Regions from separate parts of the Candidatus Pantoea communis genome, predicted to be linked through region 1. Evidence: predicted binding sites of a transcription regulator. Region 1 holds the regulator's gene; each other region holds the start of a gene.
What was found. Region 1 encodes Fur, which represses iron uptake genes when iron is present. Its sites were predicted from a motif close to ATAATAATGAGAACNACTATCAA; they were not measured.
Positions count from the first base shown of each region.

Region 2: a site for Fur is predicted at 2,793-2,815, ahead of F3J37_RS15550 (TonB-dependent siderophore receptor). Genes of this name have one in related genera too.
Region 3: a site for Fur is predicted at 2,720-2,742, ahead of F3J37_RS18840 (TonB-dependent siderophore receptor). Genes of this name have one in related genera too.

Region 1 is NZ_VWXC01000005.1:65,171-70,065, reverse strand. It holds gene seqA (replication initiation negative regulator SeqA) at 1-194, opposite strand, end outside; gene ybfF (esterase) at 443-1,207, shown strand; gene ybfE (LexA regulated protein) at 1,376-1,651, shown strand; gene fldA (flavodoxin FldA) at 1,787-2,317, shown strand; gene fur (ferric iron uptake transcriptional regulator) at 2,673-3,122, shown strand; gene F3J37_RS08830 (hypothetical protein) at 3,184-3,579, opposite strand; gene glnS (glutamine--tRNA ligase) at 3,814-4,895, opposite strand, start outside.
Region 2 is NZ_VWXC01000011.1:75,227-80,121, reverse strand. It holds gene fetB (iron efflux ABC transporter permease subunit FetB) at 1-760, opposite strand, end outside; gene fetA (iron efflux ABC transporter ATP-binding subunit FetA) at 747-1,415, opposite strand; gene F3J37_RS15555 (MurR/RpiR family transcriptional regulator) at 1,435-2,346, opposite strand; gene F3J37_RS15550 (TonB-dependent siderophore receptor) at 2,859-4,895, shown strand, end outside.
Region 3 is NZ_VWXC01000015.1:613-5,507, reverse strand. It holds gene F3J37_RS18845 (ABC transporter substrate-binding protein) at 1-351, opposite strand, end outside; gene F3J37_RS18840 (TonB-dependent siderophore receptor) at 367-2,493, opposite strand; gene F3J37_RS18835 (helix-turn-helix transcriptional regulator) at 2,837-3,679, shown strand; gene F3J37_RS18830 (DUF1330 domain-containing protein) at 3,762-4,049, opposite strand; gene F3J37_RS18825 (GntR family transcriptional regulator) at 4,049-4,729, opposite strand.

The DNA of each region.
Region 1 (4,895 bases):
GGACGCGCTTCGCTGCGCACTGGCTGCGCTTCCTTGACCGAAGCCGAAGCCGCAGCGACAGGTGCAGTCGGTGCGGTCTGGCCCGCGGTAAACTTCAGCATGCGGCGCAAAATATCCGAGGCGCTTTCACCAATGTGCTGCGTGTGGCTGGCAATATAACGGTAGAGTTCTTCGTCAACTTCAATCGTTTTCATCTTATTCCGTACAATTCTGGCAAATGACAGAACCACGCTTTATTGCAACGGCCTTAGCAAAATCGAGCTGTGCAAAACGTGAGCGGGCTCTAACATAAGGATTATAAAGTTAAATCCGTGGCAGCCGATAGCGCTGGCGTCGTTTCAGGGCAAAAGTCGGAATATGCCCTAATGCCTGGCCGGCTGGCTCCTGGACAGGTGAATCCATGATACCCTAAGCCAAGGTCACAACCGTAAGAACTTTAGCCATGATTTTGAACGCCCGTCTGCAAACTGAACAATCTCCCCCTGAAGCGTCCCCGATTCTGTTAATTCATGGCCTGTTTGGCAGCCTGGATAACCTTGGCGTGCTGGCACGCGGCGTACGGGATGCTCGCCCCACGTTACAAGTGGACGTACGCAACCATGGTTTATCTGAGCGCAGTGAGGTGATGAATTATCACGCCATGGCGCAAGATATCGTTGAGACGCTGGATGCACACCAGATTGAACGCGCTGGCGTGATAGGCCACTCGATGGGCGGTAAGATCGCCATGGCACTGAGTGCCGTGGCCCCCGAACGTATTGAGAAGATGGTGCTGATCGATATCGCGCCCGTGGATTACCAAACCCGCCGCCACGATGAAATCTTTGCCGGTATTCGCGCCGTCACCGCCGCGGGTGTGACGCGTCGCAGTGAAGCGGCCGAGGTGATGCGCCAACATGTCGCCGAAGAGGGGGTGATTCAGTTTATCCTCAAGTCCTTTGTCGAGGGCGAATGGCGCTTTAACGTGCCGGTGTTGTGGGACAACTACACCACGATTTCTGGCTGGGAAGAAGTTCCCGCCTGGCCACATCCCGCATTGTTTATTCGCGGTGGCGATTCTCCTTACCTCGACAATCAGCACCGCGATGCACTGCTGCGTCAGTTCCCGCAGGCACACGCACACGTGATTAGCGGGGCCGGTCATTGGGTCCATGCCGAAAAACCTGATGCGGTTTTGCGCGCAGTTCGTCGTTTTTTTAACCTGTAAAAGCAAAAGCTTGCCGTATGCGGTTTAGGGTTGGCGTCGCGGATGGCGCTGGAGTATGATGTCGCGCTAAAAATTTGCCGCGGATGATTTTTTCGCCGCGGTCGGGCCGATAATGTATAAATCGCGCAGCGCCTTTCCGCCGTTCGCGCCCACTCAGTTTCACTAATCATGGCAAAAGAACAGACTGACCGTACCACGCTTGATCTTTTTGCAGACGAGCGGCGTCCTGGTCGACCCAAAACCAGCCTGCTGACACGTGACGAACAGTTGCGTATCAACAAACGTAACCAGCTCAAGCGCGATAAAGTGCGAGGGCTGCGTCGTGTTGAGCTGAAAATGTCCAGCGAAGCGGTTGACGCCCTGAACACGCTGGCCGAGCAACAAAACATCAGCCGCAGCGAATTGATTGAACAAATGCTGCTGGCGCAACTCAAACTGTCTTAGCGCGCTGACCGCACGCAGGAACACAAAGTTCAGGCTTTACTCGTTCCGCCCTTTTCAACGGTCTGCTATCATTCGCTAACATGTGCAGTCAATTGACTTACTTTCACAATCAGGCTTTAAGAGGTTACTTAACCCATGGCAATCGTAGGCATTTTCTTCGGCAGCGATACCGGCAACACTGAAAACATTGCAAAAATGATCCAGAAACAACTGGGTAAAGATGTCGCCGAAGTGCATGACATTGCTAAGAGCACTAAAGAAGATCTCGCAGCGTTCGACATCCTGCTGCTGGGCATTCCTACCTGGTATTACGGCGAAGCACAGTGTGACTGGGATGACTTCTTCCCTACGCTGGAAGAGATCGACTTTAATGGCAAACTGGTGGCGCTGTTTGGTTGTGGCGACCAGGAAGACTACGCAGAATATTTCTGTGATGCGATGGGCACGATTCGCGACATCATTGAACCAAACGGCGCGGTGATTGTGGGCCACTGGCCGACTGAGGGCTATCATTTTGAAGCCTCAAAAGGTCTGGCCGATGACAAACACTTCCTCGGCCTGGCGATTGACGAAGATCGTCAACCTGAGCTGACCAACGAACGTGTTGATGCCTGGGTGAAACAGATTTTTGATGAGCTGCAGTTAAAAGAGATCATCGAAGCCTGATGCCTCGCCTCCCCAATGTGAGCGCTGGCTCACATTGGGACAAAGGAATTTCCTATAAAAATAATAGCTACGGTTTTTTAACTTTTCCCCGCAAATCTGTAGAATACCCGCAATGGTCATCCGCTTATTCCTCTGATTGTTGACTGAGGCTGAGTGAAATGGAAACCCAAACCACACCGTTCCGCGCTGACGTAGGCGATGTTTATCCTTACGACTTTTGTTGATTTGCGCGATACCCCGGTTTTCATTTCACTGCTTGAGTTCTATAATGAGACGCAAATGAGAATACGTGTGACCTAAACATTCAAGGCCCCTGCGCCGTAAGTGACATGCAAAGTAACAGGACAATATCCGAATGACTGACAACAACTCCGCATTGAAGAAGGCTGGCCTGAAAGTCACTCTGCCAAGATTGAAAATTTTGGAAGTGCTTCAGGGACCGGGCCCCGAGTCCCATCACGTCAGTGCGGAAGATTTGTATAAGCGCCTGATCGATATGGGCGAAGAGATTGGCCTGGCAACGGTATATCGCGTTCTTAACCAGTTTGATGACGCGGGTATCGTCACCCGTCATAACTTCGAAGGCGGCAAATCCGTATTCGAACTGACTCAGCAGCATCACCATGACCACTTGATCTGCCTGGATTGTGGCAAAGTGATCGAATTCAGCGATGAATCAATCGAAACGCGTCAGCGTGAGATTGCCACTCGCCATGGCATTAAACTCAGTAACCACAGCCTGTACTTGTACGGCCACTGTGCACTGGGAGACTGCCGCGAAGACGAGACGCTCCACGATAAGTAATTGAGTGTGCTATGCAATATAAAAAAACCGGTGCTGGTCACCGGTTTTTTTATGCCTGTTATCAAGCGATAAAGGTCTCGTGGAGGTAGCGCCAGCGAGGAATGGTGGTGCTGCAATCCAGCACAGCCAAAGAGATGCGCGTTTGATGGGTGCCGTTCAACATCTGCAGTTCACGATACTGAATCGTCACTTCCTGGCTCTGTTGAGAAATGATGGCATGCTCACTGGTGGCAATGCGCAGCCCTTCCCGCTGACCGTGCAGTTTGCGAAACAGCACTTCGGTCTCATTCAGATCCAGTTGCTTACCCAGCGGCGTCACCATTTTGAAATCCGGGTGAAAGTGTGACAAAAGCAGTTCCATGCTGTCATCACTGCCTTCTACCTGGTTAAAAACACGTTCAATAAGCTGATGTAATACCACCACACTATGCTTAGCTTCCAGGGCGAGACTTGTCATTTTTTTTCCTTTGATAACCCGCAGAGCTCTATTTAGAGCGCATAGCCTACCTGAAATACAATTTTTCACACTCGCAAATGGGTTAATTTTGCTAAAGTCAGAATTGTCGCAAAATAGACAACAAGCTCAGCTTGCCGCCTTCAGCATAATTGATTGCCCGTGGCGAATTACAGGCAATAAAAAAGGGCGATTGCTCGCCCTTTCATGATCATATTGTGCAATCGACGAAAGATATTACTCGCCAATCTTCGCGAAGGTATCGCGCAGTCCAACCGTGCGGTTAAACACCAATTTACCCGGCTGTGAGTAGACACTATCGGCACAGAAATAACCTTCACGTTCAAACTGATAAGCTGCGGTAGTGGCCGCTTCACGCAAACCAGACTCCACGAAGCCCTGTTTGATCTCCAGCGAGTTCGGGTTAATGGTGGTGAGGAAATCCTCAGCCGCCGCGGGGTTTGGCACGCTGAACAGACGGTCGTAAAGACGGAACTCAGCTGGCAGTCCATGAATGGCGGAAACCCAGTGGATCACACCTTTCACTTTGCGACCATCCGCCGGATCCTTGCTCAGGGTGTCAACATCACAAGTGGCATAGATGCAGGTAATGTTACCCTCTTCGTCTTTCGCCACACGCTCAGCACGAATCACATAAGCATTGCGCAGACGCACTTCTTTGCCCAGAACCAAACGTTTGTACTGTTTGTTGGCTTCTTCACGGAAGTCAGCGCGATCGATCCACACTTCACGGCTGAACGACACTTCACGCGTGCCCATCTCCGGCTTGTTTGGATGATTAGGCATGGTCAGCGTTTCTTCGTGGCCGGCGGGCAGGTTTTCGATCACCACTTTCAACGGGTCAAGTACCGCCATCGCGCGTGGTGCGTTCTCATTGAGATCGTCACGAATACAGGATTCCAGCGACGCCATCTCAACGATATTGTCCTGTTTAGTCACGCCGATGCGGCGGCAGAATTCACGAATCGAGGCCGCGCTGTAACCACGACGGCGCAGACCTGAAACGGTCAGCATGCGGGGATCATCCCAGCCTTCCACCACTTTCTCGGTGACCAACTGCGTCAGCTTGCGCTTCGACATCACCGCGTATTCCAGATTCAGCCGCGAGAATTCGTACTGGCGCGGATGCTGCGGAATGGTGATGTTGTCCAGCACCCAATCGTAAAGGCGACGGTTGTCCTGGAACTCCAGCGTACACAATGAGTGGGTAATGCCTTCGATCGCATCCGAAATGCAGTGCGTGAAGTCGTACATCGGGTAGATGCACCACTTGCTGCCGGTCTGATGGTGATCGGCAA
Region 2 (4,895 bases), on a different contig from region 1:
CGATCTTCAGCTGTGCACGCGCAGTATAGAAACGGCGATACGACAAATACGCGGCAATGATGGTCGAGAGGCTGGCGGTACCGATCAGCATAAAGGTCACCATAATCTGGTATTTAATCGCTTTCACCGGATCGATTCCGGCAAAAATCAATCCTGACATCATGCCGGGAAGACTCACCAGCCCCACGGTTTTTGCGGCATCGACTGTCGGGATCATTGCCGCGCGGATGCTGTCACGAATCAACCGACCCGAGGCGAGCTTCACCGAAGCGCCCAGACTCAGCATCTCCAGAATCTTCTGCCGATTATCGCTAAACCTCTGATTGAGATTGGTGAAACACAGACCCACTGCCACCATCGCGTTGCCCGCAATCATGCCGGAAATCGGGATCACCTGCATCGGGATAAACTCAATGGCGCCACTCAATAACAAGATTGTAAGGGTGAGCGAAGTGCCGGTGGTGATCGCCACGAAGGAGATCGCTAGCGCGTGGTCGATGTTGCGGCTGCGTTTGCGCGCGTTCAGTGCCGCATTCACGCAGATAAAAAGCACCATCAGGATAGTCAGCCAGCGGTTGTTGAGGTCAAAGATCGACTTCAACACGTAACCCACAATCACTAACTGTACAATGGCCCGGCACACGCTCCAGATGATGTCTTTGCTCATGCCGAGCTTCTCTTTCTGGCTGATGATCAGTGCGATTACCACCAGCATCAGCGACAACAGCAATGAGCTGTCGGTAATATTATGCTGACTCATGCGACTCTCCTCTTTCCGGCGCCGTCAGTCGCAGCACTTTCTCTGCATGCTGGATCTCATCGGGATCGTGACTGATCCACACCACCGCCAACTGTTGCTCCTGCACCCGCTGCTGAATCAGCTGCTGGACAAGTGTCTTGTTCTCTTCGTCCAGTGCGCTCGTCACCTCATCTAACAGCAACACTTTGGGCAAGAATTGCAGATTGCGCAGTAAACCCACGCGCTGTTTCTCACCTCCTGACAGCTGTTCAACCGGTTTATCCAGCATCTCAGCATCCAGATGCACGCTCTCCAGAGACGCCATCAGCGCCTCGCGTGGCGGCTTCTGTTGCCGGATTTGCCACGGCAGCGCCAGATTGTCATACACTGTCTCGCCAAACAGCTGCGGCGTTTGAAAACAGTACGATACCTGCTGGCGATACAGCTCGGCTTTTATCGTGGCGATATCACGGTTCTTAAAGCGGATCTGTCCAGCGGTGGGGGCCAGTAGCGAGGCCAGAATCTTCAACAGCGTGCTTTTTCCACTGCCTGAGGGCCCGGTCAGCAGCAAAAAATCACCGGCGTTAAGTTGCAGTGAAACAGGTGCCAGTAAGGTTCGCCCTTGCATAGCATAAGTAACCCTCTGCACTTCAAGCAGAGAAGAATCGCTGGTCATGTTCGCTTCCAAAATAGGTTCAGGACTTGTTGGTTTTGCGCGCGCCGGGGCGCGTCAAGGCATTACTGATCTCATACAGTTTGCTCATGCTTTCCATGGTGGCAACCGGCGTGGTGGCCGCCAACCCCAGCACTAAAATTTCCAGACAGATCATTGGCGTAGTGTGTACCGGCATTTTATCCGCGTCACGACTGCGGGGGATCTCAATGGTGACATCAGAGCGTTGGGCAAAGATGCTGTCTGGCGCGCCAGTGAGCACAATGATTTTCAATCCCAGCCGCTGAGCCTCGGCCAGCGTTACCAGCCCTTCCGGATGCGCGCTACTTTGTACCAGCATGATCAACACATCGGCATGGCGCATCTCGGCAATTTGTTCGCTGAGGGCAATGCCGGTGCGATTCAGGACATATGAGGATGTGCCATTACGTTTGAACAGACGGGCTGTGTAGTCGGCCAGTATTGCAGACGCACCAATGCCGAAAATAGCCACGCGATCCGCCTGCTGCAAAAGGTCGATCGCCTGCTGAATCGCCTGGCGATTGGCGCTGGAGGCAAGCATATCGCAGCTAATACGATAACTATCCAGCACAAAATCAACACTGCCTTTGGCATCCTGTGACAAGGCATTCACCGTGGAAGCCACGCGTGCCGGCGAGCGCTGTGTGACGCCCAGGAACTCCGCCATCACAATCTTCAAGTCGCGGAAACCGGAGAATCCTAACGCCTGAATGGCGCGGATCACTGTGGCATCCGAGGTTTGGGTATCGATGGCAATGCCCAGCGCGGTTTTATCCAGTACCACACTCCGGTGCTGATGGATGTAATTCGCCACTTTAAACAGGCGCGGCGTGAGCTGATGTTTAGCGGTGTGAAAACGCTCACCGTAGAGATCGTAGGGCCGCTTGCTGGTTTTAGGCACGGAATCAGTCACGGTTAAAACACCTTGTTAATAAGTAAGTTACGCTGCCAGACGCGACCTTCGCAACGTCACGCAGCGCGAGAGTAATCCAGAACAGGTCACGAAGCAAAGCGTGAATGCGCCTTTACCCCTTCACAAAAGAGGCAGCAGTAAACGTATTATTCCGATGAAAATTAAGAATACCTTAATTTAATTAAAATAAATGAATACCTCCAATCTATTAACGCCACTGGAGAGTGAGAGGCGAGCGTCGATAAAATGTAGTCAAATTAAATCATGATTAATGAAACTACATTCACTACTACATTTTTAGAATAATACTAAATAAAACAGTGCATTTAAAAACTACATATCAACGGCAGTTGCATGAAGCAGGTGTTTTATGCCGCAGAATCCAATAAAAAAATAATCAATAAAATACGTCAATGAGATGAAAAATCGGCATTATTTTGTTGTAAATGGAAATCAATCTCATTACCATCCGCTCTTCTGAATATTTCCCTTTTTGATGCGGATTTAACTTAATGAAGTATCTTTGCTTATTTTCATCAGCGGTAAAATATACGCTCTCTGGCTCTCAGGTATTACTGGCTTCCACCCTGCTGTACAGTTATTCAGCCAGCGGCGCGGATCAAACCTTGACCGTGACAGCCGCTTCGGAAACCACCTCCAGCAGCTACAACCAGGACGATGCGGCGGCGACACTGCGCACCTCAACGCCACGCAACGAAACACCGCAGTCAATCAGCGTGGTGACGCCACAAGTGATGAAGGATTATCAGGTCACCAGCCTGAATGATGCGGTGAAATTCGTCAGTGGCGTCACCCAGGGCAATACCCTGGGCGGTACTGAAGATGGTTTTGTTAAGCGTGGTTTCGGCTCCAACACCGACGGTTCAATCTTCATCGACGGCGTACGCAGTAACCAGGGTCTGACCATGGATGCCAGCATCGATCATGTTGAGGTGCTGAAAGGATCCTCATCGCTGCTGTACGGCATTCTGAATCCCGGCGGCATTATCAATCTGGTGAGTAAAAAGCCGCAATACGAGTGGAACACCCACATCAGCGGTGAATCCAGCAGTTACGGCGGTGGCACTGGCATGGTCGATATCACCGGTCCACTCGGTAACGGCTTTGCTTTCCGCATGGTGGCTGAACGTCAGCGCGAGGATTACTGGCGTAATTTTGGCGTTAACGAACATACCCTGCTGGCGCCGTCATTAAGCTGGTACGGCGATCGCGCGTCCTTCAACATCAGCTACGTCGAGTATAAATACGATGTGCCCTACGACCGTGGTACGGCGTTTATTGGCGGGAAACCCGTCGATATTCCTTACAACCGTCGTCTCGACGACAATGCGAACCATGCCTGGGGCAAAAACAAGCGCCTGAACGTCTCATACGGTTACAACCTCAATGATGTCTGGGATACGCATCTCAACTACGGCTGGATGCAGCGCCGTTATGACAGTAACGAAGTGCGCGCCACCGCCATCAACACCACGACCGGTATCGTTTCGCGCCGTGCTGATGCTAACCGCGGCTTCAACCATCAGACGGAATATGTCTCCTGGGATATCAGCGGTTCTCCCACTATCGCGGGCATGCAGCACGACTTGTTGGTGGGTGTCGATTATGAGCAGAACGAAACCTATAAAGCGCGATCTTATCGCGGCACTGTTTCACGCACCTTCAATATGTACGACCCGGTGTACGGCGAAGAGCCGATCGTCAGCGACAGCACCTATAACGATGCACTGAGCAATCTGCGCACCAATCTTTATAGCCGCTCGGTGTTTGCCAAAGACAGCATTCATCTGACGGATAAATGGATTGCAGTGTTGGGTGGCCGTTTCCAGCGCTATACCCAAACCTCCAGCAACGGCTTTATCGATCCAGAAACCACACTCAACGATCGCGGCAACGCTTTCCTGCCGCAGTTGGGGGTGGTGTACAAAGTATTGCCGGATGTCTCACTGTACGGCAGCTACAGCAAATCGTTTACGCCATCAACCCAAACCGACGATGACGGCAACGTGGCGTCCACCGAGAAAGGCACCACCTGGGAAGTCGGTTCTAAATGGCAGGTTGCGCCCAATCTGGCGGCCACACTGGCGCTGTACCGCATTGATGAAGAGGACATGTCGATTTTCATTAACGGCGTGACGCGCAACATTCCCAAAGCACGCTCGACCGGTGCGGAGCTGGAGGTCAACGGCGAGTTTGCGCCTGACTGGAACCTGATCGCCAACTACAGCTACGACAAAACTGAGATTGTTTCCGACAACGTGAATCCTGACAACGTCGGCAACCGTCTGGTGAACGCCCCGACCAATATGGGCAGCCTGTATCTCAGCCACACCCTGCGTTTCTCCTGGCTGCCGGGTGAACTGCGCCTGGGCGGCGGCGGACGCTATGTCGGTACTCGTGCTGGCGATCCGGAAAACAGCTTCGTGATGCCCGCCTATACCGTGGCCGATGCCTTTATCGCCTGGGACAGCCAGTTGATCGGTAAACACACCCAGCTGAAGCTCAACGTGAAAAACCTGTTCAACCGC
Region 3 (4,895 bases), on a different contig from region 1:
CGGTTTAGCCGCGATTGTCGCCTCCATTGAAAAGGTACCGCTGTTCATGGTGCCCAGCACCGGTATGTGGCTGGCCGCGGGATACTGTTTTTTTATCGCCTCCCAGGTGGCAGGTGAGTAGCGCTGGAGATCGTCTCCCCAGCCCACCAGATTATGGAAAGGATCTTTCTCCAGCAGCGCCAGCGTAATGATGTGGCGATTCTCTCCCAGCACCACGCGTTTTGCTGGTCCAGGCAGAGTCACTTTACGCTGCAGCATATCGGTGACCGTAATCGCTGCCCACGCTGAAGAAGCACTGCACATCAGGCAGAGTGCGCACAGCCACATTATCAGGTTGGATTTTCTCATCATGATGTTTTCCTTAACTTACCAGCGATAGGACAGGGTGGCGCTTAACGAGCGGTCATAACCCGTGGTGCAGGTGGTGGTTGAGCAACTGACCCAATAATGTTTGTTAAGCAGGTTATTGGCGTTGAGCGCCACATTCAGTCCATGGAGTTGGGCATTGATCTGTCCCAAATCGTAGTGAATGGCGGCATCAACCAGGGTGTAGTCCGGTACTTTGATGGTGTTGTTGGTGTCAGCCCAGGTCGAGCCCACATAGTGCACACCTGCACCTAAGCCCAGTGAAGCCAGCGGGCCACTCGCAACGGTGTAATTGCTCCAGAGAGAGGCCATATGCTCGGGCATGGCGGTGGGCGTTTTGCCCTGTGCACCGGCCACCGTGGTCTTGCTGGTCTCAAGATTGTTCCAGCTGTAACTGGCAATCAGTTTCCAGTCGTCGGTGAGGTTGGCGGTGGCTGAGGCTTCGATCCCTTTCGAGGTAACCTGTCCGGTCTGAATTTTGTTCAACGAATTGTCGGGATCGGTGGTCTGCACGTTATCCTGCGTCAGGTCGAACCATGCCAGCGTAAACAGTGCATCGAACTGCTCTGGCTGATATTTCACACCGACTTCCCACTGTTTGCCGGTGGTGGGTTTGTAGGCGTCACCATAGAAATTGGTGCCCAGCACTGGCGCAAATGAGGTGGCATAACTGACATAAGGTGCTACCCCGATATCCGTTATCCAGCTTAAGCCTGCCCGCCACGTAAAGCGCTGATCGTCCTGCGAAGTGTAAGTGTCGTTGAGACGGTTTTTGGTGTTCACCGAAGCCCAGTCCTGACGCGCAGAGAGGTCGAGGTTCAGATGCTGGAACAACGCGAGGCTGTTAGAGAGGTAAACGCCGGTTTCGTTAGCATTCTGCTGCGTGCTGGTATAGGGCGAGGTCGTCGGGAAGCGACCATTGCCGGTCGGCTGGTAAATATCAATGCTGCTGGCCCGGCCATAGTTCAGATAGTAATCCTCCCCGGTGTGGCGGAAAGACACGCCCGCAACACTGGAACCGTGCACGGGCCCTGCATCCCAATCGGTCTTGAGGTTGTTATCAGTGGCGAAGACTTTCCCTTTAATACCGAACTCATAGGCCACGCGATTCAGCGTGCGCATGTCCGCCGCCAGCGACGCGCCTGAAAGCGTTTGCGTCATCAGGTCGGTTTCGGTGTAGCGGCTGGCAGAATGGAAGGTCCAGCGATCGCCAAAATGGTGGTCCAGTTCGTAACCCAGATTGCTCTGGGTCATATGGTTATCGAGATTGGTCCCATCAAGATAACTGTTGCGGTTGACCTGCCCGTTAGGGTTGCTGAGTAAGGCGCCATACAGCGGCAGGTAAGGGCGTGGGGGGCCAAATTTATTGCGGCTAACCGAGGCCAATACGGTCAATGAGGTGTCTGCATCGGGGCGCCAGGTCAAGGAAGGCGCCAGGTACAGGGTGTCATCCGGGACGTTGTTGAACTGGGTATTGCTGTCACGCCCCACACCCACCACGCGATAGAGCAGTGTTTTATCATCGTTAAGCGGCCCGGAGGTGTCGAACTGGCCCTGCATGCGGCCATGACTGCCGGTCTGAATGGCCACTTCATGCTGTGCATTTAACGTGGGACGCTTGCTGATGGCGTTGATAATACCGCCTGGCGATCCTGCGCCGTAAAGGAAACCATTGGGGCCACGCAGCACGTCCAGTTGTTCCAATCCGTAAGGTTCGTAGCGTACGTAGGACTGCTGAGTGGTGGATCGCAATCCATCCAGCAAGGTCCCGTTCAGTGTTGAATCAAAACCACGGATGTTGAAGTAGTCAAAGCGGGACGAGATCGCAGAGGTTGAGGCATACACTCCCGGTGTGTATTGCAGGGCCTGGGTGGTGCTCTGCACGTTACGATCGTCCATTTCGCTGCGGGTGATCACCGATACTGACTGGGGCGTGGCGAGAATGGATTCATTGGTGCGGCTCCCCGTTGTGCTGGTCTGTGCAACATAGCCTTTTTCTGGTGCCGTTTTGCTGTCTGCCGTGACTTGCAAGGTATCTTCTGCCAGCGCGCAATGGGCATTAATTAACAGCGCCAGGCAGGTAAGGGGCGTGGTCCAGCGCGCCCAATTTTTATTATTGTTTTCCAAGGTATTCTCCACAATAGAAGCGACTTTTTTGTCGACTAAAAGTGTGTCAGTGAGAATGTGGGCAGACAATCAGCAACACTTTCGCTTGCCGAACTCTTTCTTTAGAAAAACATGCAAAATGAAACTTCCCGGTGTGGCCGGGAAGTTTATTTAGGATCTGTGCTGATTCTGCTGCCAGTAGACGGTTTGCGTTTCGATATACCCATGGACAGGCATTTACAAAACGCTTACATTGAGAATGATAATCAATATCACTCATCTCACGGTAGGGTCAAAGATGGATTCTCAGAAGCTTTCCGCCAGAAAAGGCAAACTTAGTCAGGGAGGTGATGGCGGAGTACAGATGTTGTTGCGAGGTGATATTTCACTCGCCAGCGGCAGCGTTAACCCGCAGCGGGCGATCTGGCAGGATGAACAGCTGTTTGTGGGTCTGAAAATCATCATCATCGAAAGTGGTGAACTGTTGTGCCGTTTTCCTCAGCAAGCAGAGCGGCATATCAAAGGTCCGGCACTCTGTGCTGTCTGGAGTCAGGATTTAGCGCACGCAAGTCAATGCTTACTGCCTGGCGCTGATTTGAATTACACCGCCGTGAATATCTCTACGCACTCGTTGAGCCAGCATCTTTGCGCCGAGTCCATCAACACACTGACTGCAGGCATGCAGCTCGATTTGTCCGCAAATCCTGGTATGCGTATTCAGGCAACGCCAAAGTGCCTGAGTGGACTGAGAGCGCAACTGTTTACCAACCCACTGCAAGGTGTCGCACGACAGCTGTACATGACGGGCAAAGCGCTGGAGATCGTTGCTCACACGCTGGATAGTTTGGTCAGTGAAGACAGGACGTTGCAGCAATCAACATTACGCCTAAGCGCCTGCGATATTGCCCGGCTGCATGATGTGAAAAACTTGCTCGCTGAGCACATCGACTCACCTCCCTCCATTCGTGATCTCAGCGCTAAAGTTGGCCTGAACACGCGTAAACTCACCGCCGGGTTCCGACGCCTGTTTAATCAGAGCATCTTCGGCTATTTGCAAACGCTGCGACTCGAAACCGCCTGGCGTATGTTGTCGACGGGGGAAGCCAGCGTCTCTTCAGTGGCCTATCAGGTCGGTTATTCGCCCGCCCATTTCTCCGTCGCTTTCCGCAAAAAATATGGCTTTGCACCTAAGGATATGCGGGGCTGAAACGGGGCAGAGCGATCTGATTGCTTAGCTTTTTAAACTGAGGTATTGAGCGGCAAATCAACCCTGGGGAGTAGGTCCAATTCTACGCCAGCCCATCCACAATGGTAATCATGGCCGTTGCCACGTTCTCACGCTGCTTTTTGGCTAACTGATACTCGTCAGAATGATAGCAGTCCAGCGCCGTTTGATAATCGGGGAATTCAATGATCACATGCTTCTTAAATTCATCACCCTCAAGTGAGGTGGCATTTTCACCGCGGGCAATAAACTTCGCCTGATATTTTTTAAACGCAAGCGGTGCCAGCTCAATATAATTCTGGTACTGCTGTGCATCCTCAATATTGACGTGGGCGATCCAATAAGCAGACATTATTTTTCCTCAGCAGTCAGTATAGATTTAGCCAGCGTGGCCGCTTCTGAAAGATGCTGTTTGACGGCCTCTTTCGCGTGTTCGGCATTGTTCTCTTCAATCGCTTCATAAATTCGCGACATACGCTCAAAACCCGCCACCTGACGCTCCGGACTGCGCAGGGTCAGTTCGCGCAGTCGACTAATACGACTATTCAGGCGCTGGACGATTTCCCACGCAATATGATGTTTTGCAATGGAAAAGAGTGCTTCATAAAAGGCCTGAGACGCTTCAACGCGTTCAATATCATCATGATCGTGCGAGGCTTTAGCAATGCGCAGGAGTTTCTTGTGCAGATTCTTTTTATCACTGCTAGTGGCTAATTTTGCGCAATCCTTCGCCGCTTCGGATTCCAGCAGGATACGAATATCGTAAATCTGCTCGGCCACTTCCCAGGTTAATATCGCCACAATCGGGCCTTTTTTCGGCAGGTTTTCAATTAAACCTTCCGCTTCCAGATAGCGAATGACTTCGCGCACCACGGTACGGCTTACACCTAATTCATCACACAGTGAGCGTTCAACCAAACGGTCTCCAGCTTTAAAGTATCCCGAGATAATGGCCTGACGAACTTTAGCCAACGCCAGTTCACGTAACGTCACCGGCGTATTTTCAATTTTTAGGGAATGACTCGCATCCATAATCGTCTCTTCGTTGAAATTTAAAAATTCAGCCTGAAGTCAATGTCATGTCCTGCAAGCGTTTTAACTATTAGCACTGTTTCCGTTCTGAAAGCAACGCCGCCTTTACTCTCTTTGCTACCACCGCCTATCGACTTCTCACCGACCCGCCCGTTGAAATCAGCGT